3 regions of the Williamsia sp. MIQD14 genome follow, and region 2 is predicted to be linked to each of the others. Evidence: riboswitches for the same ligand, from Rfam matches in the RefSeq annotation. Region 2 holds a riboswitch; each other region holds the start of a gene.
The links. A riboswitch is a leader RNA that binds a small molecule or an ion and turns the genes downstream of it on or off. The one in region 2 is predicted to bind cobalamin.
Positions count from the first base shown of each region.

Region 1: it holds a riboswitch for cobalamin, as region 2 does, so the genes downstream of both, metE (5-methyltetrahydropteroyltriglutamate--homocysteine S-methyltransferase) here and ACQ7HM_RS17625 (FecCD family ABC transporter permease) in region 2, are expected to answer to the same signal.
Region 3: it holds a riboswitch for cobalamin, as region 2 does, so the genes downstream of both, cobN (cobaltochelatase subunit CobN) here and ACQ7HM_RS17625 (FecCD family ABC transporter permease) in region 2, are expected to answer to the same signal.

Region 1 is NZ_JBPFDG010000001.1:1,455,098-1,462,246, reverse strand. It holds gene ACQ7HM_RS06465 (ATP-dependent DNA ligase) at 1-1,915, shown strand, start outside; gene ACQ7HM_RS06460 (metallophosphoesterase) at 1,927-2,670, shown strand; gene ACQ7HM_RS06455 (MBL fold metallo-hydrolase) at 2,672-3,457, shown strand; gene ACQ7HM_RS06450 (DUF2252 domain-containing protein) at 3,476-4,861, opposite strand; cobalamin riboswitch at 4,969-5,148, shown strand; gene metE (5-methyltetrahydropteroyltriglutamate--homocysteine S-methyltransferase) at 5,335-7,149, shown strand, end outside.
Region 2 is NZ_JBPFDG010000005.1:33,561-40,709, forward strand. It holds gene ACQ7HM_RS17605 (Tex family protein) at 1-147, shown strand, start outside; gene ACQ7HM_RS17610 (hypothetical protein) at 168-1,067, opposite strand; gene ACQ7HM_RS17615 (ABC transporter substrate-binding protein) at 1,129-2,145, opposite strand; gene ACQ7HM_RS17620 (ABC transporter ATP-binding protein) at 2,142-2,945, opposite strand; gene ACQ7HM_RS17625 (FecCD family ABC transporter permease) at 2,942-3,982, opposite strand; cobalamin riboswitch at 4,087-4,305, opposite strand; gene ACQ7HM_RS17630 (ABC1 kinase family protein) at 4,330-5,691, opposite strand; gene ACQ7HM_RS17635 (LLM class flavin-dependent oxidoreductase) at 5,881-6,903, shown strand; gene ACQ7HM_RS17640 (helix-turn-helix transcriptional regulator) at 6,896-7,149, shown strand, end outside.
Region 3 is NZ_JBPFDG010000005.1:197,397-204,545, reverse strand. It holds gene ACQ7HM_RS18395 (cobalt-precorrin-6A reductase) at 1-143, shown strand, start outside; gene cobJ (precorrin-3B C(17)-methyltransferase) at 128-1,672, opposite strand; gene ACQ7HM_RS18385 (precorrin-8X methylmutase) at 1,669-2,292, opposite strand; gene cobG (precorrin-3B synthase) at 2,301-3,470, opposite strand; adenosylcobalamin (AdoCbl) riboswitch at 3,518-3,607, shown strand; gene cobN (cobaltochelatase subunit CobN) at 3,656-7,149, shown strand, end outside.

The sequences.
Region 1 (7,149 bases), on a different contig from region 2:
GATGGTGCGCGAGCTGCTCGCCGGCGCCGGCCTGGACTCGTATCCGGTGACCAGCGGCAGCAAGGGGATCCACGTCTACGCACCGCTGCCCAGCGCGGTGTCGAGCGACGGGGCACGCACCGTGGCCAAGCAGATCGCGACAGCGCTGGCCACCGAACGCCCCGACGACGTGACCGCCGTGATGGCCAAGGCGGTGCGTCCGGGCAAGGTGTTCATCGACTGGAGCCAGAACAGCAGCGCCAAGACCACTCTGGCGCCCTACTCGCTGCGCGGCCGCGACCAGCCGTGGGCCGCCGCACCGCGATTCTGGGAGGAGCTGTCCGATTCCGACATCGCACAGCTCGACTTCTCCGAGGTGCTCGACCGCGTCGCCGACCACGGTGACATCCTCGCCGGACTCGACGACGCGATCGCGGCGCCCGCCGCCGCACCCACCGACCGGGATCCGGCCCCCTCGCCCGCGGTGATCAGTCTCAGCGAGTACCGGCGCAAACGCGACGAGTCGAAGACCCCCGAGCCGTTCGGCGACGAGTCGCACCGCGCGGCAGCGCGATCCGACGACACCGAGGACGTCGAGACCGTCGAGGACGGCCCGGGGCTGCCGATCTTCGTCATCCAGGAGCACCACGCCCGACGGCTGCACTACGACTTCCGCCTCGAACGCGACGGCGTCCTGGTGTCGTGGGCGGTGCCGAAGAACCTCCCCACCGACAGCGATCAGAACCGTCTCGCGGTCCACACCGAGGACCACCCGATGGACTACGCCGACTTCTCCGGCGACATCCCCGCCGGTGAGTACGGCGGTGGGCACGTGGAGATCTGGGACCACGGCACCTACGAGACCGAGAAGTGGCGCGATGACGAGGTGATCGTGCGATTGCACGGTGACCGCATCCAGGGCCGCTACGCGCTGATCAAGACCGGCGAGAAGAACTGGCTCGCGCACCTGATGTCCGACGAGCCGCGACCGATCGTCCCCGACAGCCTGCGTGACCCCCGACCCATGCTCGCCACCGACGAGACCATCGAGTCGCTGACCGCCGACACATGGGCCTTCGAGGGCAAATGGGACGGCTACCGGATCATCGCGCGCTACGTCGGGGGCGAGCTGCGACTGACCAGTCGTGCCGGCATCGACATGACCGCCGACTTCCCCCAGTTGCGTTCCCTGGCCGACGATCTGGGCCTGATCGACGCCGTCCTCGACGGCGAGGTCGTCGCCGTCGACGCGACCGGCAGGACCAACTTCACGTTGCTGGCCAGCCGCGACTCCACCGCCGAGCCCTTCACGCTGAAGCTGATGCTCTTCGACATCCTCTACCTCAACGGGTCGTCGCTGCTGCGGATGACGTGGGAGCAGCGTCGCTCCCTGCTCGACGAGATCGCGCCGGTCTTCGCCCACGACCCCGCGATCAAGGTGCCGCCACTGCTGGAGGGTTCGGGTGCCGAGGCCATGGACCACAGCCGCGACAAGGGCTGGGAGGGTGTGATCGCGAAACGGCGCGACTCGATCTACCAGCAGGGCCGCCGGTCACGCACCTGGCTCAAACAGAAGAACTGGCGCGACATCGAGGTCGTCGTCGGCGGGTGGCGTCCCGGCAAGGGCAATCGCTCGAACACGATCGGTTCGCTGCTCGTCGGACTGCCCGAACACACCGGCCTGCGCTACATCGGCAGGGTCGGGACGGGGTTCACCGACAAACAGCTCACTGCGCTGGCCGAGGAACTGGCACCGCTGCGGCGCACGACCTCCCCGTTCGTGGAGCGACTCGACCGGCCCGTGGAACACGACGCGGTGTGGGTGCTGCCGAAGGTCGTGGCCGAGGTGCGCTTCATGGACTGGACCAGCACCGGCCATCTGAGACATCCGAGCTGGCGGGGCATCCGCAGGGACAAGCTTCCCGGCGATCTGTGATCATGAATCGCATGCTGACCGTCGCCCACATCAGCGACCTCCACTTCAGCGGGGAGGCCGACCACCGCGCGCGGGTGGAGGCGGTGCTCGCCCACATCTCCGCACGCGCCGACGGCATCGACGTGCTCGTCGTCACCGGCGACATCACCGACGACGGTTCGCCGACCCAGTACGAGGAGGCCGCCGCGGTTCTCCGCGGTGTCCCGTTGCCGACCACGCTGCTGATCCCCGGCAACCACGATCGTCGCGACGAGTTCGGCTTCGGCCTGTTCAAGCGGCACACCCACGACATGCCGCTCAACCGCGCGGCGGTGATCGCCGGCGCGCTGTTCCTCATGTGCGACAGCACCATCCCCGGTCGCAACGACGGATTCCTGTCCGACGACACGATCGCCTGGATGGACCGCGAGATCACCGCCGTCGGCGCCGGCGTGCCGGTGATCGTGTGCTTCCACCATCCCCCGGTGGTGTTGGGCATGCCGTTCATGGACTCCATCCGGCAGACCGGTGAGGACCGCCTGGTGCGGCTCGTCGAGAAGCACCCGGGCGTCGTCGGATTCCTGTGCGGGCACGCGCACACCGGCGCGGTCACCAGCTTCGCCGGTCGTCCGGTGTGCCTCGCCCCCGGCGTCTCGTCGACTCTCAACCTGTCCTTCGAGGGCACCGACATCGTCGACGCCTCGCAGCCGCCGGGGCTGGCCTTCCACCAACTCGACGGGTGGCGCCTCATCACCCATTTCCGCGCGGTGGTCTGACGTGCGCGTCCATCACCTGAACTGCGGCACGATGCCCGTCCCGGGCGATTCGCTGGTGTGCCACGTGCTGCTGATCGAGACCGACGACGGCCTCGTCCTGGTCGACTCCGGTTACGGCCTTGCCGACTGTGCCTCCCCCGCACGACGTCTGGGCCCGCTGCGTCATGTGATCCGTCCCGTGCTCGACCCCGACGAGACCGCGGCCCGCCAGATCGAGCGCCTCGGACACTCCACCGACGACGTCCGCCACATCGTGGTCACCCACTTCGACCTCGACCACGTCGGCGGTATCGCCGATTTCCCGGGGGCGACGATCCATGCGACCGCCACCGAGGTCACCTCCGCCCAACGCCCGCGCACCACACTCGAACACGGTCGCTACCGACGTCGCCAGTGGGCGCACGGGCCCACCCTCGCCACCCACGAACCCGTCGGCGAGGCCTGGCGTGGGTTCGACGCGGCGCAGGAACTGACCGACATCTCCCCCGGCATCGTCCTCATCTCCCTACCGGGGCACACCCGTGGGCATGCGGCGGTCGCCGTCGACGCCGGTGACCGGTGGGTCCTGCACTGCGGGGACGCCTTCCACCACCGCGGGGCGATCGAGGACGGGACCTCGGAACCGTGGACGATGCGGGTCGCCGAGACCGCGCTCGCGATGGATCGCGCGCAGTTGCGGCGCAATCAGGAACGCATCGCGGAACTGCGCCGCCGCGCCGACCCCGATCTGATCATCGTCAACGCCCACGACCGCACGCTGTTCGACCGCGCGGTCGCCTCGGCCTGATCTCCACGCGGTCCGGCCTCAGATGGTCCCGTCGGCCGCCGCGGCGAGGAACTGCGCATGGTCACGATCGACCTGATCGGCGTAGTCGACCGCCCACCGGGCGATGGCGGTGTCGGCCGTCGCCTTCTTCCCCAGGTAACCGGCGATCTGCGCGAATGCCGGGCTCTGGCTGTGTGATCGGGCCAGCAGCCGCGCACAGAGCTCGCTGTACCGGCGCAGTTCCCGCGCCTTGAGGTCGGTGGCGTCGATCGACCCCTTCATGTCGCGGAACTGTCGCCAGTAGAACGCGCCCTCCCGCGACGCCGTCCATCCGAGGAACGGGTCGGAGTTCGCCTGCAGCACATGCGCACTGGCCACCACCCGGACGGCGTCACGGGCCTCGGTCGGCGTCTGCTCGGTCTCGGGGATCACCGAGGTGAGACCGCCGTTGGTCTCGAGCACCGACGGTGCGGCCTGCTTGAGCTGCAGCACCATCGGCTCGTCCGACGGGCCGCGGAGCAGCACGATCAGCGCGACGTTGCCGACCGAACCCACCCCCACCACCCGTCGTGCCACGTCGACGATCTCGAACTGCGACAGCAGCAGCGCCACATCGGTCCGCACCGACGCGAGGTAGTGGTCGAAGATCTCGTCGACGCGCTGGCCTGCGAGCTCGATGCGCTCGGGGTGCTGCGCCGACAGCGGCACCACGATGGGCGGGTCCGGGGTGATGCGACGCCGGCCGTCGGGGCCGATCTCGGTGATCTTGTCGACGATGCTGTCGGCCGTCCGGCGCCGGGCCTTGGCCAACGCGGCGTCGATGACGTCGGCCACCACACCACCGGCGTTGTCGGCCAACACCTCTGCGTCGACCGAGGTGTAGTAGCGGTCGATCACCGATTGCGAACCCGCCACCCTCAGGGCACGGCGGTAGGCCTGCGCGACGTCGGCGGCGAGCTCGGCCTGATCGTCGCGGTCGGCGCCGTCGGCGCGGGCACACAGCACCGCACTGGTCACGAGACGTTTGACGTCCCACTCCCAGGGGCCGACGCCGGACTCGTCGAAATCGTTGAGGTCGAACAGGATACGACGTTCGGGGCTCGCGTAGAAGCCGAAGTTGCCGATGTGGGCGTCGCCGCTGATCACCACATCGACACCCGTCACCGGGATCGACGACAGGTCGGTGGCCATGATGTCGGCGGTCGCACGGAAGAACGCGAAGGGCGAGGAGCTCATCCGCGCGATCCGCAGCGGGATCAGCTCGGCGATACGACCCTCGTGCTGACGGCGCACGAGATCGATCAGATCGCGGTGACCGGAGGGCGCCTGTGCCAGCGTCGACCGTCCACGGGTCTCGCGCATCGCCTTGCCCAACTCGAACGACTCGTCGTGATCGTGGCGTTCGAGAAAACGATGAAAGGGCATACCGCGATGCTAACGGGGCACACCGGCGCGTACTGTCGCGATCGCAGCTGGTCTGCCGTACGACTGACGCCCAGGAGCCCCTGAGTCCGTCGTGCGGCATCGAGCACGGTCATCGTCCAAACGGTGATCGGGCGAGAGGGAACCCGGTGAGAATCCGGGACTGTCCCGCAGCGGTGAGTGGGAACGACCGCCGACAATCAGCACTGGCGGGTCCGCGAGAGCGGACCTGCTGGGAAGCGTCGGCCAGTAGGCCGCGAGTGTCACGCCCACGAGTCCGAAGACCTGCCAACTGTGCCGGGTGCGCCGCACCCGGCGGATCATCGCCTCGTGGACTGGGCGTGTGACCGCTGGAGTCGTGCCGTGCCCTCCCGGGGCCACGGCTGTTCGTCGCGTGCCGTGGGCACCCGACCGGCTCGTCGGTACCACGTTCTTTGGTGATGACCATCCGCACGCACCGAAGGATCGTCACGCACATGACTGGTACACCTTTCACCGCAACAACTCTGGGCTCGGCTCGCATCGGGCCGAATCGGCAGCTCAAACGGGCCGTCGAGTCCTATTGGGCCGGACGCACCGACCAGACGCAGCTACGAGCCCTGGCCGCCGATCTGCGCCGCGCGGCCCTACGGAGTCTGCGCGCAGCCGGACTCGACTCGATCCCGGTCAACACCTTCTCGTTCTACGACCAGATGCTCGACACCGCAGCACTTCTCGGCGCATTACCGCCGCGGGTCGCCGACATCGACGACGAGCTCGATCGGTACTTCGCCGCGGCACGCGGCACCGGGAAGGTCGCCCCGCTGGAGATGACGAAGTGGTTCGACACCAACTACCACTACCTCGTCCCGGAGATCTCGGCGTCGACGACGTTCGCGCTGCACCCGGGCAAGATCCTCGACGAACTGGCCGAGGCGGTGTCACTGGACATCCCGGCGCGCCCGGTCGTCATCGGACCGATCACCTTCCTGCTGCTGAGCAAGGGAATCGACGGCACCACCCCTGTCGAACGACTCCACGAGCTGATCCCGCTGTACCGCACCCTGTTGTCGACGCTGCGCGAGGCGGGCGCGGAATGGGTGCAGATCGACGAACCGGCGCTGGTCACCGACCTCCACGCTGATCCGGCAGGCCTCGCCACGCAGGTGTACGGGGACCTGGCCGCAGGGACCGACCGTCCCGCGATCCTCGTCGCGAGCTACTTCGGCGATCTCGGAGACGCACTGCCCGCGCTCGCCGCCACCGACATCGAGGCCCTCGCCGTCGATCTGGTGCGTGGCAGCGCCGACGCGGTGGCCGCGGTACCGACCCTGAGGTCGAAGCTCCTAGTGGCGGGGGTCGTCGACGGACGCAACATCTGGCGCAACGACCTGTCGGCCTCGCTCGCGACCCTGGCGACGCTGCTGGGCTCGGCCGCCTCGGTGGCGGTCTCGACGTCGTGCTCGACACTGCACGTGCCCCACGGTCTCGGGTCGGAGTCCCGACTCGACGACACGCTGCGGAGTTGGCTGGCATTCGGTGAGGAGAAGGTCGCCGAGGTGGTCACGCTGGCCACGGCACTCCGCGACGGACGCGACGCCGTCGGAGACGCTCTGGACGACTGCGCGCGGTCGTTGGCCGCACGCCGCTCGGATCCCCGCGTACACGACGACGCCGTCCGCCGGCATGTGGCGGCCGCGGTCGCCGAGGGGATCACCCGCGGCCCCGCGGCGCAACGCCGTGCCACCCAGGACGACCGGCTCGGACTACCGGTCGTGCCCGCGACGACGATCGGGTCCTACCCGCAGACGTCGGCTATCCGTCGCGCACGGGCGGCGCTGCGCGCGGACGAGATCGGTGTCGACGAGTACGAACGGCAGATGCGTGACGAGGTGGCGAGTGTCATCGCGCTGCAGGAGGATCTCGGACTGGACGTACTGGTGCACGGCGAGCCCGAGCGCAACGACATGGTGCAGTACTTCGCCGAACAACTCGACGGGTTCTTCGCCACCGAGAACGGGTGGGTGCAGTCCTACGGCACCCGGTGTGTGCGGCCCCCGATCCTGTACGGCGACGTGCGTCGGCGGTACCCGATGACGGTGACGTGGATCGACTACGCCCAATCGCTCACCGATCGACCCGTGAAGGGCATGCTGACCGGGCCGGTCACCATCCTCGCGTGGTCGTTCGTGCGCGACGATCAACCGTTGTCGGACAGCGCGAACCAGATCGCGGTGGCGATCCGCGACGAGACCGTCGATCTCGAGGACGCCGGCGTCGGGATCATCCAGGTCGACGAACCCGCGCTGCGG
Region 2 (7,149 bases):
CCCGCACGCGACCGGGGACCGGGCAACGGCCCGAAGAAGCCGCAGGCGCGGAACGACAAGGGTGGCCGAGGTGGCGATCGACGCGCCGCACCTGCACCCACCGGATCGATGGCCGACGCTCTGCGCAACGCCGGCTTCGGTCGCTGACCGCGTTCCGCGGAACGCGGTCAGGTGGCGCGGGCCTCGTCGATGACGTCGGACGCCGAGCGACGACCCGCGTAGGCCTGTTCCACCGGTGACAGCCGATACCCCCACCGTTCGAGCCGGCCCAGGTAGGCGACGACACCGGCGTCGACCTCGTCCTCCCACGACTTCTGCGTCATGGTCCACTCGAACGCGGTGAGCACCATGGCCAGCGTGGCCGCGCGTGGATCGCCGAGCGCAGCAATGAGATCAGCGCCCCGAGCCTGGTATCTCGATTCCGCGGTCGTCACCTCGAACAGGTCTGCGGCCAGCGCCATGCTGGCGGGACACAACCGGTCATGGAGCAGATCGAGATGCGCGGCGACGAACTCGTCGACGTCGGGTAGTCGCGGGGTGTCGCGGACGGCGTCACGTATCCACGCGCGTCGCCAGGGTATGAGGTCGGCGTCAAGTTGCCGGAGTGAGCGCACTGTCCGCCAGCGGCGGTGTTCGGCGTCGGAATCGGCCACGCGAGTCCGACGGATCGTCCCCGACCGTGACGACCGCGCGGCGTGCAATTCCTCGATGGTCGCCGGCCGCTTCAACTCCCAGGTCAGATAGGTGACGTACACGTCGAGTCCCGTGGTGGCCGCCATCGTGGCGAGCAGGGTGTCGTGATCACGCACGCGGCAGGCGATGTCGTCGCCGTGCACGGGGCGGTAGATCATCCCGAGATGGCGTCGTCGCGCGTCGTCATGGGCGTTCGCATGGACGGTCCAGCCCGCATCACCGCTGATGGGCGGCACATACGACGTCGCGATGTCGACGAGCAGGTCGTCGAGCGTCGCCGACGAGCGGTACGTCCAGACCTCCTCATGGGTGCGGACGTCGTCGCCCATCGCGACTGATGCGCGGTCGATGTGCACGATCACGGTGTCATCCATCTCGCCTCCCGGTCGACATCGATCGCACCACGCGTGCGGTCCTCACGGTGCGTTCGTCGAATCAATGTCCCCGACTCCGCAGATAGGTGGCGAGGGCGGTGATGGTCGCCGGGTTGCGAGGACTCTCGACCAGTGAGGCATAGGGGAACGACACGATGTTGTCCTCGCGGACCGCGGTGGTCCCGGCCATCAGCGGTTGGGCTCGCAGCTGTGCGGTCTTCGCCGCGACCGTGTTCGCCTGTCCCGCGCCGTAGTCGACGATCACGATGACCTCCGGATCGTCCTGTGCCGCGGCCTCCCACGACACCGACGTCCACGAGTCGTTCAGTTGCGAGAACACGTTCGTGCCGCCCGCCTCGGCGATGATCTCATCGGGCGCGGCGTTGCGCCCGGAGGTGAACGGGGCGGGGTCGGCGCTGTCGAACAACAGCACCCGGGCACGGCGATCGGCCGCCGGTGCGGTGGCGGCGGACTGGGCGACCTCCCGCTTGTACCCGGCGATCAGGGCCGAGGCGCGATCCTCGACGCCGAAGATCCGGCCCAGGTTGGTGAGATCGTCATAGAGGGCGTCGAGCGGACGGGTGATCCCGCGCCGGGTCGATCCGGGTTGCCTGCACGCCTCGGTCAACTGGTACGGAGTCGCACCGATGGTGGTGAGCCAGGCGGGTGTCACGCCGGTCGACTCCTTGAAGCCGTAGTTCCATCCGGCGAACACGAAATCGGGCGCGGCTTTCTGGATCACCTCGCGGGTGAAGGCCGTGCCGAGTGAGGGCGTCGAGGCGAACTCCGACCGCCACGGCGACGACGCGATGTCACGCTCCTTGCCCTCGTAGGTGGTGTAGCCCACCATCCGGTCCGCCAGCCCCAACGCGAACATCATCTCGGTGATGCCGGTGTCGTTGGTGAGCACCTTCGTCGGACGCGACGGAACCGACAGCGGGGCGCCACAGTTGGTCACCGTGACGGCTGCACCGGACGACGTCGGTGAGGCGCGCTCGGACACCTCGGCGCCGCAGCCACTGATCACGAGTGTCGCGGTGAGTGCCAGGACGGCGCCGGCCAGGAAGGTGCGTGTCATCGGGTGGTCCCTTCGTCGAAGATGATCTGCGGAACGTGCAGGCGTGGATGGGTGACGATGTGGCACCCGATACCGAACCAGCGGGTGATGGTGCCGGCCGTCAGGACGTCGGCGGGCGTTCCGCGGCACACGATCCGCCCCTCGGACACGACGACGAGTTCGGTGCAGAACTGGGCGGCGATGTTCAGGTCGTGCAATGCGGCGATCACGGTGACGCCTCGCGCACGGGCCGCCTCGAGCACCGCGAACTGGTGATGCACGTCGAGGTGGTTGGTGGGTTCGTCGAGGACCAACACGCGGGTCTGCTGCGCGAAGGCGCGGGCGATGAGCACCCGCTGGGACTCTCCTCCGGAGAGTTCGGCGAACCGTCGGTGTCCGAAACCTCCCACCCCGGCGTCGATCATGGCGCGCTCGCAGATCTCGCGATCGGCGGCAGTGGCCGACCGGAGAAGGCGAATGTGGGGTAGTCGACCGGTCGCGACCACCTCGGCGACGGTGAAATCGAGGGACAGTGCCGAGGACTGGGTGAGTGCCGCGACCTGACGTGCGTTGTCGCGCAGCGAGGTGGCGGTGATGTCGGTGCCGTGCACGGTGACGTGGCCACTCGACGGGGACAGGGCACGGAACAGGCAACGCAGGATCGTCGACTTGCCGCTGCCGTTGGGGCCGATGACGCCGAGGAACCCGCCCTCGGACACCGACAACGACAGGTCGTGCACGATCTCGTTCTCGCCCAGGCGGATCGACACGTCGCGGTAGTCGACGGCCGGCTTCGGCGCGGGCTGCGGGTGGGGGGTCATGACGTCACCCGGTCGCGGCGGCGCATCAGTGTCACGAACACCGGCACCCCGACCGCGGCGGTGATAGCGCCGATCGGCAACTCGTACGGCGGCACCAGGGTGCGGGAGACGATGTCGGCGACGACCACGAACACGCCGCCCAGCACGGGGCTGAGCAGCAGTACCCGTCGGTGGTCGGCGCCCACGAGCAGCCGCGTGACGTGCGGCATGATCAGGCCGACGAATCCGATTGCGCCGCACACCGACACGATCACGCCGACGATGACGGCCGACACCACGAACAACGCCAGACGGAATCGGCCGGCATGGATGCCGACGCTGGCCGCGACATCCTCGCCCATCGACAGTGCGTTGAGGTGACGTGCGCACGCGCTCGCGAGCACGATGCCGACCATCGACACCGTGCCGACCAACCACACCGAGTGCCAGGTCGCCGCAGCAAGACTGCCCAGCAGCCAGAACATCACGCTGCGCGCGGCGTCGCCGGCAGGCGCGAGGAACACGAGAACTGTCGTGATGGCCGAGAACCCGTAGCCCAGTGCGGTTCCCATGAGAACCAGACGGGTCGGTTCGAGACCGCCTGCGCTGCGGGCCAGCACCAGCACGATGACCGTCGCGCCCAACGCGCCGAGGAACGCCGCCGACGGCAGCGCATAGAGTCCGAGGCCGCCGAGTGCGCCGAACAACACCACGGCGGTGGCGCCCACCGACGCGCCCGAGGAGATACCCAGAATGTACGGGTCGGCCAGGGCGTTACGGACCAGAGCCTGCACCACGACGCCGACGACGCTGAGACCGGCGCCCACGAAGATCGACGTGAGGACCCGGGGGAGTCGTGAATCGGTCACGATCCGGTAGCCCGGGACGTCCGGCGGGGCGATGGTGCCGCCGACGACATCGGCCCACAGATAGCGGACCGCGTCGGACGCGGGAATGTGCACGCTGCCGACGATCATCCCGACCACGGAGACGGCGAGCAGCACGAGCAGGGAGAGCGCGACGGCCATGCCGACACCGGGGCGGCCGCGTACCTGCATCCGATCCCTTTCCGTCTGTGCGGAAAGGGGTGCAGACAGCCACGACAGGTTCACGGGGCGCCGCACCGGCCATATCCCACGAGGCCGATGAGCGGTCGCATCGTCCGACGCGACCAACGGCGGCAGGTCTTCGGACTCTCGGGCACGGCATCTGTCTCGATGCCACCTACCGGCGACTGCTTCCCGGCCGGGGCCAGTGCATTGCTGTCGCGTCGTTCCCGATCACCGCTGCGGGGCAGTTCCGGACTCGCACCGGATTCCCTCTTGCGGTGCTCCCGGAGGAAAAAGACGACCGGGAGCACACCGACGTCGGGGCAGAACTTACCCGAGCCCGCGACCGTCCCGGGTCAGTGCCTCGGGTTGTCCTCGGTGAGCAGAGCCTTCATGTAGGTGAACAGCTCCTTGTCGGTGAGCGCCCGCCACTGTGGGGCCAGCAGCTTCATGTACTTCTCGACGTAGAGGAGCTGCTTGCCCACCAGGACCAGCTCGCGCGGCAGCCGCAGGTCGTAGGCCTTCGCCAGCGTGGCGAGCTGGGTACCGAGTGCGGTGTACGACATCCCCGCGAGGTCCTTGCCCGCGATCGGTGCGGTGAACCGGCGCATGTCCTTCGCACCCTCCCGGGTGCTGCCCGGGTTGCGCACCGCGCCGAGTGTGAACAGCGCGCGGCCGGCCGCCTCGTAATCGTTGCGCACCATCAGGTCACCGACGAGCCGCCGCATGATGCGACGGGTGCGCGGGGTGAAGCGGCCCACGATGCCGAAGTCGAGGAGCACCAACTTGCCGTCGGAGTCGACGAGGACGTTGCCCGCGTGCAGGTCGCCGTGGAACAGGCCGCCGTGGAAGGCCGACTCGAGGAAGACCAGCAGCAGATTGCGCACCAGCGCAGTGCCGTCGTGTCCGGCCTTGCGCACAGCACGCACGTCGTCGATCCGGACGGCGTCGATGTACTCCATCGTGAGCACCTCGCCGGTGGTGAACTCGTGGTGCACCGTCGGTACCCGCACACGGTCGGCGAACGGCGTGCCGGCCAGCCCCGCGACGAAGTCGTCCATGGCCTGCGCCTCGTTGCGGAAGTCGAGCTCGGCGTCGAGGCCGGTCGCGAAGTCGTCGACCACGTTCCGCGCGCTGAGCATCCGGCCGTACGGCGACAGCTCGAGCAGGTCGGCGAGCCGCTCGAGGATCGCGACATCGGCCGCAAGGCGCGTGGCGATGCCCGGACGCTGCACCTTCACCACGACCCGTTCGCCGCTGTGCAGCGTCGCGGTGTGCACCTGCGCGATCGACGCCGACGCGATCGGCTCGGCGTCGAACTGCGCGAACACCTGCGAGGGGGGCGCCCCGAACGCACCGGTCAACACCTTCTCGATGACGTGTATCGGTGCGGGGGCCACCCTGTCGAGGAGTGTCTCGAACTCGCGCGACAGCGCCGGGGTGAACACGCCCGGACTCGAGGCGATCAGCTGGCCGAGCTTCACATACGTGGGCCCCAGCCGCTCGAAGACGTCGCGGACCTCGCGGGCCGCGCGTTCGGGGAGAGGCTTGCGGGAGCGGAAACCGACCGCCACCTCACCGACACCGCGTGCGAGCTGGAACGCGGTGACGCCGACGCGTCGAGCCTCGGCGATCGGCGACACATGCGGCAGATGGACGTGGGTGTGCACAGCGCTGCCGGCCACGGGGGCCAGCTCGGTACCGGGTTCACGAGTCATGGTCTTCGCAGTATGCAGTGGTGAGGTCATATGTGGGTCGAGGTCGGGGACAGGTGCACGGCGAGACGACTCGCCGTCGGCGATGGTGCCGAAGTCCTGCGCAACAGTCAAAGCGAACCGACGCAGGCGCTCGGCGCGGTGACCGGGCACACTGGTTCCCCTGAACCGCGTGAGAACAGGGGAGCCGACATGCCGCGCGAGGGCACCGCACTGGACAAGCTCGGGTTCCTGACGATCGGTCGGTTCGACGAGTCGTCGCCGCGCGAGGGGCATCTGGAGACCATCGACACGATCCGTCTCGCCGAGGACCTCGGTTTCGACTCGGTGTGGCTGCGTGACCGGCACCTGCAGTACGGGATCTCCTCGCCGGTCGCGGTGATGGCGGCCGCGGCGATGGTGACCTCGCGGATCGAGCTCGGTACCGCGGTCATCCCGCTCGGACTCGAGAACCCGTTCCGGCTCGCCGAGGACCTCGCCACCGTCGACGTGCTGTCGCAGGGACGCATCAATCCCGGTGTGTCGGTGGGCACCCCGATGCGTTACGACGACTATCGACAGGCCCTCTACCCCGACACCCACGACGTCGAGGACTTCTCCAAGGAGCGCGTGCTGCGTCTGCTGCGCTGCCTGCGCGGCGATCCGGTGAGCGACTTCGAGGGCACCGTGGGCATCGAATTGTTCTCGCGGCGTGTGCAACCGCACTCGCCGGGCCTCGCCGGTCGTGTCTGGTACGGCGGGGGACTGGGTTCGGCGACCTGGGCCGGCGAGCAGCACCTGAACTACCTGACCTCGTCGGTGGTGTTCACCGAGGGCGGCCCGGCGCGGGACTTCGCGACGATTCAGGCCGAGCACATCGACGCCTATCGCGCGGCGCATCCCGACCCGTCGCGGGCACGGGTGTCGCAGGGACTCGTGGTGATCCCCACCGACACCGCGACTCCCGATCAGATCCGCCGCTACGAGGCCTACGCGGAGAGCCGTTTCGCCCGGACGCTCGAGCCGCAGGGTCCGCGCGGGATGGTGTTCGCGCCTGATCTGGTCGGGCCGTCCGACGACCTCGCGGCACGGCTGTTCTCGCACGCCGGCTTCCAGCGCGCCACCGAGGTCGCCTTCGCCCTGCCGTTCTCGTTCGAGAAGGACGACTACATCCAGATCATCACCGACATGGCGACACGACTGGGCCCGGCACTGCGATGGACCCCGCATGACTGAACCCCTCTCGCCGACCCGCACGGCCGACCTCGCGCGCCTGCGCCGGATCAGAGATCGCATCGACCGCGAGTTCGCGGCGCCGCTCGACGTGGAGGAACTCGCGCGCGGCGAACACATGTCGGCGGGCCACCTCAGTCGGCAGTTCCGCGCCGCCTACGGCGAATCGCCCTACAGCTACCTGATGACCCGCCGCGTCGAGCGGGCGATGGCGCTGCTGCGACGCGACGAACTCAGTGTCACCGAGGT
Region 3 (7,149 bases), 160 kb from region 2:
CCGATCTCGGTGTCGAGGTGGTGATGGTGCAACGGCCCGCACCGCCCGACCGAGGACACGCGGTCACGTCGGTCGACGACGCGGTGCTCGCGGTCCGCGCGGCGATTGCCGGACAGGTGTCGACCCGTCAGTCGTCGCCGTAGCGGCGTGAGGTGAACACGGCGGCGCCGGCGGGCCGGTCGACGACCCGCGTCGTCGACGAGCCGATGATCAGCAGCGTCCGCATGTCGACGCTCGCGGGGTCCAGGTCACCGACGGTGGTCATCGACACCGACTGTTCCGGTCCACCGACATCGCGACCGGCGATCACGGGACGATCGGGGCCGACCTCGGTCAGCAGGATCGAGCGCAGCGCCTCGACCTGCCAGGTACGGCTGGCCGAACCGGGGTTGTAGATCGCGATCACGAGATCGGCGGCCAGCGCGGCGCGGATGCGGTGCTCGATCGTGTCCCAGGGCTTGAGGCGATCGGACAGAGAGATGACGGCGTAGTCGTGCCCCAGAGGTGCACCGACGGCAGCGGCGACCGCGTTCGCCGCGGTCACGCCCGGCACCACGCGCACGGTGACCCCGGTCCACGGCGACTCCGCTGACATCTCGACCACGGCCGAGGCCATCGCGAACACACCCGGATCACCGGAGGACACCACGACCACACGGGCGCCGGCGGCAGCGAGATCGAGTGCCATACAGGCCCGTTCGGACTCCACACGGTTGTCGCTGGCGTGCATGCGCTGTCCGGGGCGCGGGGACACTCGGGCGAGGTAGGTCTTGTAGCCGACGATGTCGGTGGCGCGCGCGAGCTCGTCGAGCACCTCCGGCGTGGTCCACCGTTGCGCTCCCGGACCCAGGCCGACCACCACCACCTCGCCACCGACGGGATCGGTTGCCGCCGCGGGGGAGGAGCCGGCGTGGTTGACGACACCGTTGATCACGCCGGGCACCACGATCATCGAGAAGTACGGCACCGAGGTCGGGTCCACCTCGCGGACCGGAACCACCCGCTGCGTGGTCGTCGACGCCCGCTCGACGTACCACGCGCGGTCGGCGAGGCCCGCCGTCTCCAGCGCCTCGAGGACGGTGGGGAAGGTGCGACCGAGCTTCATGATGGCCACCGCGTCGCTGTCGCGCAGTCGGCGCACCAGTTCGTCGCGCCCCATGGTCCCGGGCAACACGGTGGTGGTCTCGTCGGCCTCGACCCACGGGATACCGACGGCGGCGGTGCTCGCGCTCACCGAGGTGACGCCGGGGACGATCTCGGTGTCGAACTCGGCGACAAGGCGCTTGTGCATGTGCATGTAGCTGCTGTAGAACAGCGGATCACCCTCGGCGAGAAGGGCAACCGTCCGGCCCGCACGCAGGTGGACGGCCAATCTCGCCGCCGACTCGGTGTAGAACTCCTCGAGCGCCCCGCGGTAGCCGCCCGGATGGTCGGTGGTACCCGTGGTGACCGGGTACACCAGCTTCTCGTGGACCTGCCCCTCGCGCAGGTACGGGGTCGCGACACCCAGTGCGATCGAACGGCCGTGGCGCGCAGAGTGATACGCGACGACATCGGCGTCGCCGATGATGCGCGCGGCTTTCACCGTGACCAGCTCGCTGTCGCCGGGTCCGAGGCCGACACCCCACAGCTTTCCGGCACCCGACCCCGGACCGGTGTGATCGGCGCTCACTCGACCGGACTCGCCAACGCGTTGAGGGCCGCGGCCGTGATCGCCGACCCGCCACGGCGACCGAGGACGGTGATGAACTCCAGATCGGTCCGCTCGGCCAGCGCCGCACACGATTCCACGGCACCGATGAACCCGACCGGGGCGCCGACGATCGCGGCCGGCCGCGGACCGCCCGCATCGATCTGCTCGAGCAGCGCGAACAGGGCGGTGGGGGCGTTGCCGATCCCGACGACCGCACCCTCGAGCATCGGTTCCCACAGGTGGACCGCGGCCGCGGTGCGGGTGGTGTGCAGTTGTTCGGCGAGCGGCGGGGTCCGCGGGTCACCGAGCAGGCACACGACGTCGTTGTCGACCGGGAGGCGCCGGCGGGTGACGCCGGAGGCGACCATCGTCGCGTCGCACAGGATGGGCGCGCCGTTGCGCAGCGCCGTCCGCGCCGCGGTCACGACACCTCCGGTGGCGACGACGTCGGTGGTGAGGTCGGTCTGCCCGCACGCATGGATCATCCGGACGACGACGGTCTCGGTGTCGTCGTCGAACGCCGACAGGTCGGATTCGGCACGGATGGTCGCGAACGACTGCCGGTAGATCTCGGCGCCGTCGTGGATGTAGGAGTACATGTCGGCACTCACGATAGCCGCGGGCCGTCGACCCTCTGACCGTCGTATCCCTCGCCCGTCGCCGTGACCCGCAGGTGCTCGGAGTGCGGGCTGCCGCAGGCACGGCCGCAGCCGACCCAGTGCTCACGCCCCTCGCGGCCCGCCGTACCGGCGTCGACGGCGAACTCCAGATCGGTGCGGACGTCGGCGTTCGACTTCGCGCACCCGGGAGATCCCACGCAGGAACTGACCTGCGCCCACGGCGAGTTCGCGTCGAAGATCAGCCCCATCGGCGCCAGCACGCGCACCACCGCCTCGGCCTCGTCCTCGGTGAGGTCGACCAACACGATCGACCGCCAGGGGGTCACGATGACCGGCTTCTCGACGGCCGCGAGAACGGCCGCCACCCGCGCGGGGAGGATCCCGTGGGCCAGGACCGCGCCCAGCGCGACGCGGCCGTCGGACTGGGCGAACCAGCCCACGGGCGCCGAGCCCACGCTCCCGAGCTCGACCGGATCGGTGGCGGCGGGCAGACCGACGTCGGAGAGCACGGCCACGACCCCGTCGGGCAGCTCCGCGAGCCGCCAGTGTCGATCGCGGAGACGGCCGAAAGCGCGGGCCGCGCCCAGCATCGTCGCGACCGCCATGTCGGCGGCGACACGGACCCCGGTGTCGGCGCCCGCGAGGACCAGCGCGAACCGATCACCGCCGAGCGCGTGGACACCGATGTCGGGACCGAGCCCGGTGACGTCGCCGGACCCGTCGTCGACGGCGAACAGCACCCGTCCGGGCAGGTCCGCGAGGTCGGGGTCGGCGCGCAGCCCGGCGTCGAGATCGGTGACGATGCCCGCGACGTCGGGTCCCGGACCCACCCGGCCGGCGAGCGGCGAGGCGAGGATGTTGCGCACCCGTTCGTGGGTCTCCGACGGGAGCAGTCCGGCATCGGCGAGCCGCTGCGCCAGCTCCTCGGGGTCCCGTACCGCCCGGAGCTGCACGTTCCCACGGCTGGTGAGTTCGAGCTCGCCGGTCGACAGCTCGTCGGCCGCGGTGGCGAGCACGGCGAGCTGGGCCGGGGTCAGCACACCGCCGGGCAGCCGGACCCGCGCCAGCGGCCCGTCGGCGGCCTGGTGCAGCGACAGGGCGCCGGGGCAGGCGTCGTCGGCGCGGATCCGCGCGGTGGGGTCGGGCGGCGTGGTCACGGCGTCCACGGTACGACCGTGGGCGAACGGGCCCGTATCGTCTCCCAGGAGAGCGGTGCGGAAACCGGTGTGAACCCGGTGCGGTCGCGCCACTGTGACCTGCGGCGACGCAGGAAGTCAGACCCGATCCGCTCTCCAGAAGACCCACACCACCGGGGCGCGAGACCCCCAGGGAGGCACCACCTGTGATCCTGCTGCTGTCCACCTCGGACACCGACCTGTCCAGTGCGCGATCCTCCGGTGGCGACTACACCTGGGCGAACTGCAACCGCATCAGCGTCACCGACGACCTCCCGGCGATGCTCGAGGCCGCCGACCTCGTCGTCGTGCGCATCCTCGGTGGGCGGCAGATGTGGGAGTCGGGCGTGGCCACGGTCCTGTCCTCCGGCGTACCCCTGGTGATGCTCGGCGGGGAGATGGCGCCCGACGCGGCGCTGATGGAGCTGTCCACCGTGCCCGCCAACGTCGCCTCGCAGGCCCACCAGTACTTCGCCGAGGGCGGACCCGAGAACCTGCTGCAGCTGAGCTGGTTCCTGTCCGACACCGTGCTGCTGACCGGTCACGGATTCGCGCCGCCGCAGTCCACCCCCACCTGGGGACTCCTCGACCGCGACCACACCGACGTGGACGGGCCGACCGTCGCGGTGCTCTTCTATCGGGCGCAGCACCTGTCCGGGAACACCGGCTACATCCACGCGCTCTGCGATGCGATCGTCGCCCACGGTGCCCGTCCGCTCCCGATCTTCTGCGCGTCGTTGCGTGCCGCACCACCGGAACTGCTCGACACGCTGCGTGCGGCCGACGCGATGGTCGTCACGGTGCTCGCCGCGGGTGGGACCCGGCCGGCGGGCGTGACCGCCGGAGGCGACGACGAGGCCTGGGACGTCGCCGAACTCGCCGCCCTCGACGTGCCGATCCTGCAGGGTCTGTGCCTGACCAGCAGTCGGGCGCAGTGGGCCGACGGCGACGACGGCATGACCCCGCTCGACGTCGCCACGCAGGTCGCGGTACCCGAGTTCGACGGCCGGATCATCACCGTCCCGTTCTCGTTCAAGGAGATCGACGCCGAGGGACTGAGCACGTACGTGCCCGACCCCGAGCGGTGTGCCCGCGTGGCCGGTATCGCGACCCGCTACGCACGTCTGCGCCACATCGCGCCCGCCGACAAGCGCGTCGCCCTGATGTTGTCGGCGTATCCGACCAAGCACGCACGCATCGGCAACGCCGTCGGACTCGACACCCCCGCCAGCACGATCGGGGTGCTGCGTGCGATGCGCGCCGCCGGATACGACATGGGTCCCGAGGACGGTGCAGACGCGGTGCCCGGCCTGGCCGCCGGTGACGGCGACGCGCTCATCCACGCGCTCATCGAGGCCGGGGGACAGGATCCGGACTGGCTCTCCGCGGAGCAGCTCGAACGCAATCCCGTCCGCATCTCGGCGTCGCTGTACCGCGAGTGGTTCGCGACGCTGCCCGAGGACTTCCGTGCCCGCGTCGTCGACCACTGGGGACCGCCACCCGGCGAGCTCTACGTCGACCGCTCGTCGGACCCCGACGGCGAGATCGTCATCGCCGCACTGCAGTTCGCGAACGTCCTGCTGATGGTGCAGCCGCCGCGCGGATTCGGCGAGAACCCCATCGCGATCTATCACGACCCCGATCTGCCGCCGTCCCACCACTACCTCGCCGCCTATCGGTGGGTGGCCGCACCCGCCGACCGCGGCGGCTTCGGCGCCGACGCGATCGTCCACATCGGCAAGCACGGCAACCTCGAGTGGCTGCCCGGCAAGACGCTGGCCATGTCGGCGTCGTGCGGCACCGACGCCGCGCTCGGCGACCTGCCGCTGATCTACCCGTTCCTGGTCAACGACCCCGGCGAGGGCACCCAGGCCAAGCGTCGGGCACACGCGACACTCGTCGATCACCTGATCCCGCCGATGGCGCGCGCCGAGAGCTACGGCGACATCACCCGCCTCGAGCAACTCCTCGACGAGCACTCCAACATCACCACCCTCGACCCGGTGAAGCTGCCCGCGATCCGTCAGCAGATCTGGACGTTGATGACCGCGGCCCAGATGCACACCGACCTCGGACTGGAGGAACGTCCGGCCGAAGAGGTGTTCGACGACATGCTGTTGCACGTCGACGGCTGGCTGTGCGAGATCAAGGACGTCCAGATCCGCGACGGCCTGCACATCCTGGGCGAGGCGCCGCGCGGTGAGTCCGAGATCGACATGGTGCTCGCGATGCTGCGGGCCCGACAGATGTGGGGCGGGGAGCGCAGCGTGCCGGGCCTGCGCGAGGCACTCGGCCTGAGCGAGGACGGCGACGAGGTCCGCGGACGTGTCGACGAGATCGAGGTCCGCGCACGCGACCTCATCGTCGCGATGGCCGACGCCGACTGGGCGGTCGAGGCCGTCGAGGCCGTCGTCACGACCATCGAGGACGCGACGCAGCGGGAGACCGTGGCACGCATCCTCGAGTTCGCGGCGACCGAGGTCGTGCCGCGGCTGCGACAGACCGACGGCGAGGTCGACCGCATCCTGCACGCGCTGAACGGCGGGTTCATCCCGTCCGGTCCCAGCGGGTCGCCCCTGCGCGGACTCGTCAACGTGTTGCCGACCGGTCGGAACTTCTACTCCGTCGACCCCAAGGCGATCCCGTCGCGTCTGGCATGGGAGACCGGCCAGCTGATGGCCGAGTCCCTCGTCGACCGCTACCTCACCGATCACGGCGAGTACCCGCAGTCGGTGGGTCTGTCGATCTGGGGCACCAGCGCCATGCGGACCTCCGGCGACGACATCGCCGAGGTCTTCGCCCTGCTGGGCGTGCTGCCGGTGTGGGACGAGGGGTCGCGTCGGGTGGTCCGGCTCGAACCGATAGGACTCGACGAGCTCGGCCGGCCCCGCATCGACGTCACCGTGCGCATCAGCGGCTTCTTCCGCGACGCGTTCCCCCATGTGCTGGCGATGCTCGACGACGCCGTGCGCCTCGTCGCCGATCTCGACGAGCCGCACGAGAAGAACTTCGTGCGGGCCCACGCGCAGGCCGATCTCGCCGACCACGGCGACGAACGCCGCGCGACCACCCGCATCTTCGGCTCCAAGCCCGGGTCGTACGGCGCAGGCCTGTTGCAGCTCGTCGACAGCAAGAACTGGCGCAGCGACACCGACCTCGCCGAGGTGTACACGACGTGGGGCGGCTTCGCCTACGGCCGTGGCCTCGACGGCGTCCCGGCGGCCGACGACATGCGGACGGCGTACCGGCGGATCGCGGTCGCGGCGAAGAACACCGACACCCGCGAACACGACATCGCCGATTCCGACGACTACTTCCAGTACCACGGCGGCATGGTCGCCACCGTGCGGTCGCTGACCGGGAGATCGCCCGAGGCCTACATCGGCGACAGCACCCGACCCGAGTCGGTGCGTACCCGGACGCTGGCCGAGGAGACCGCCCGCGTGTTCCGGGCTCGGGTCATCAACCCGCGGTGGCTCGACGCCATGCGACGGCATGGGTACAAGGGCGCGTTCGAGATGGCCGCCACCGTCGACTACCTCTTCGGGTACGACGCCACCACCGGTGTGGTGCAGGACTGGATGTACGAGAAGCTCACCGAGACCTACGTGCTCGACGAGACGAATCGGAAGTTCATGGCCGAGTCGAACCCGTGGGCGCT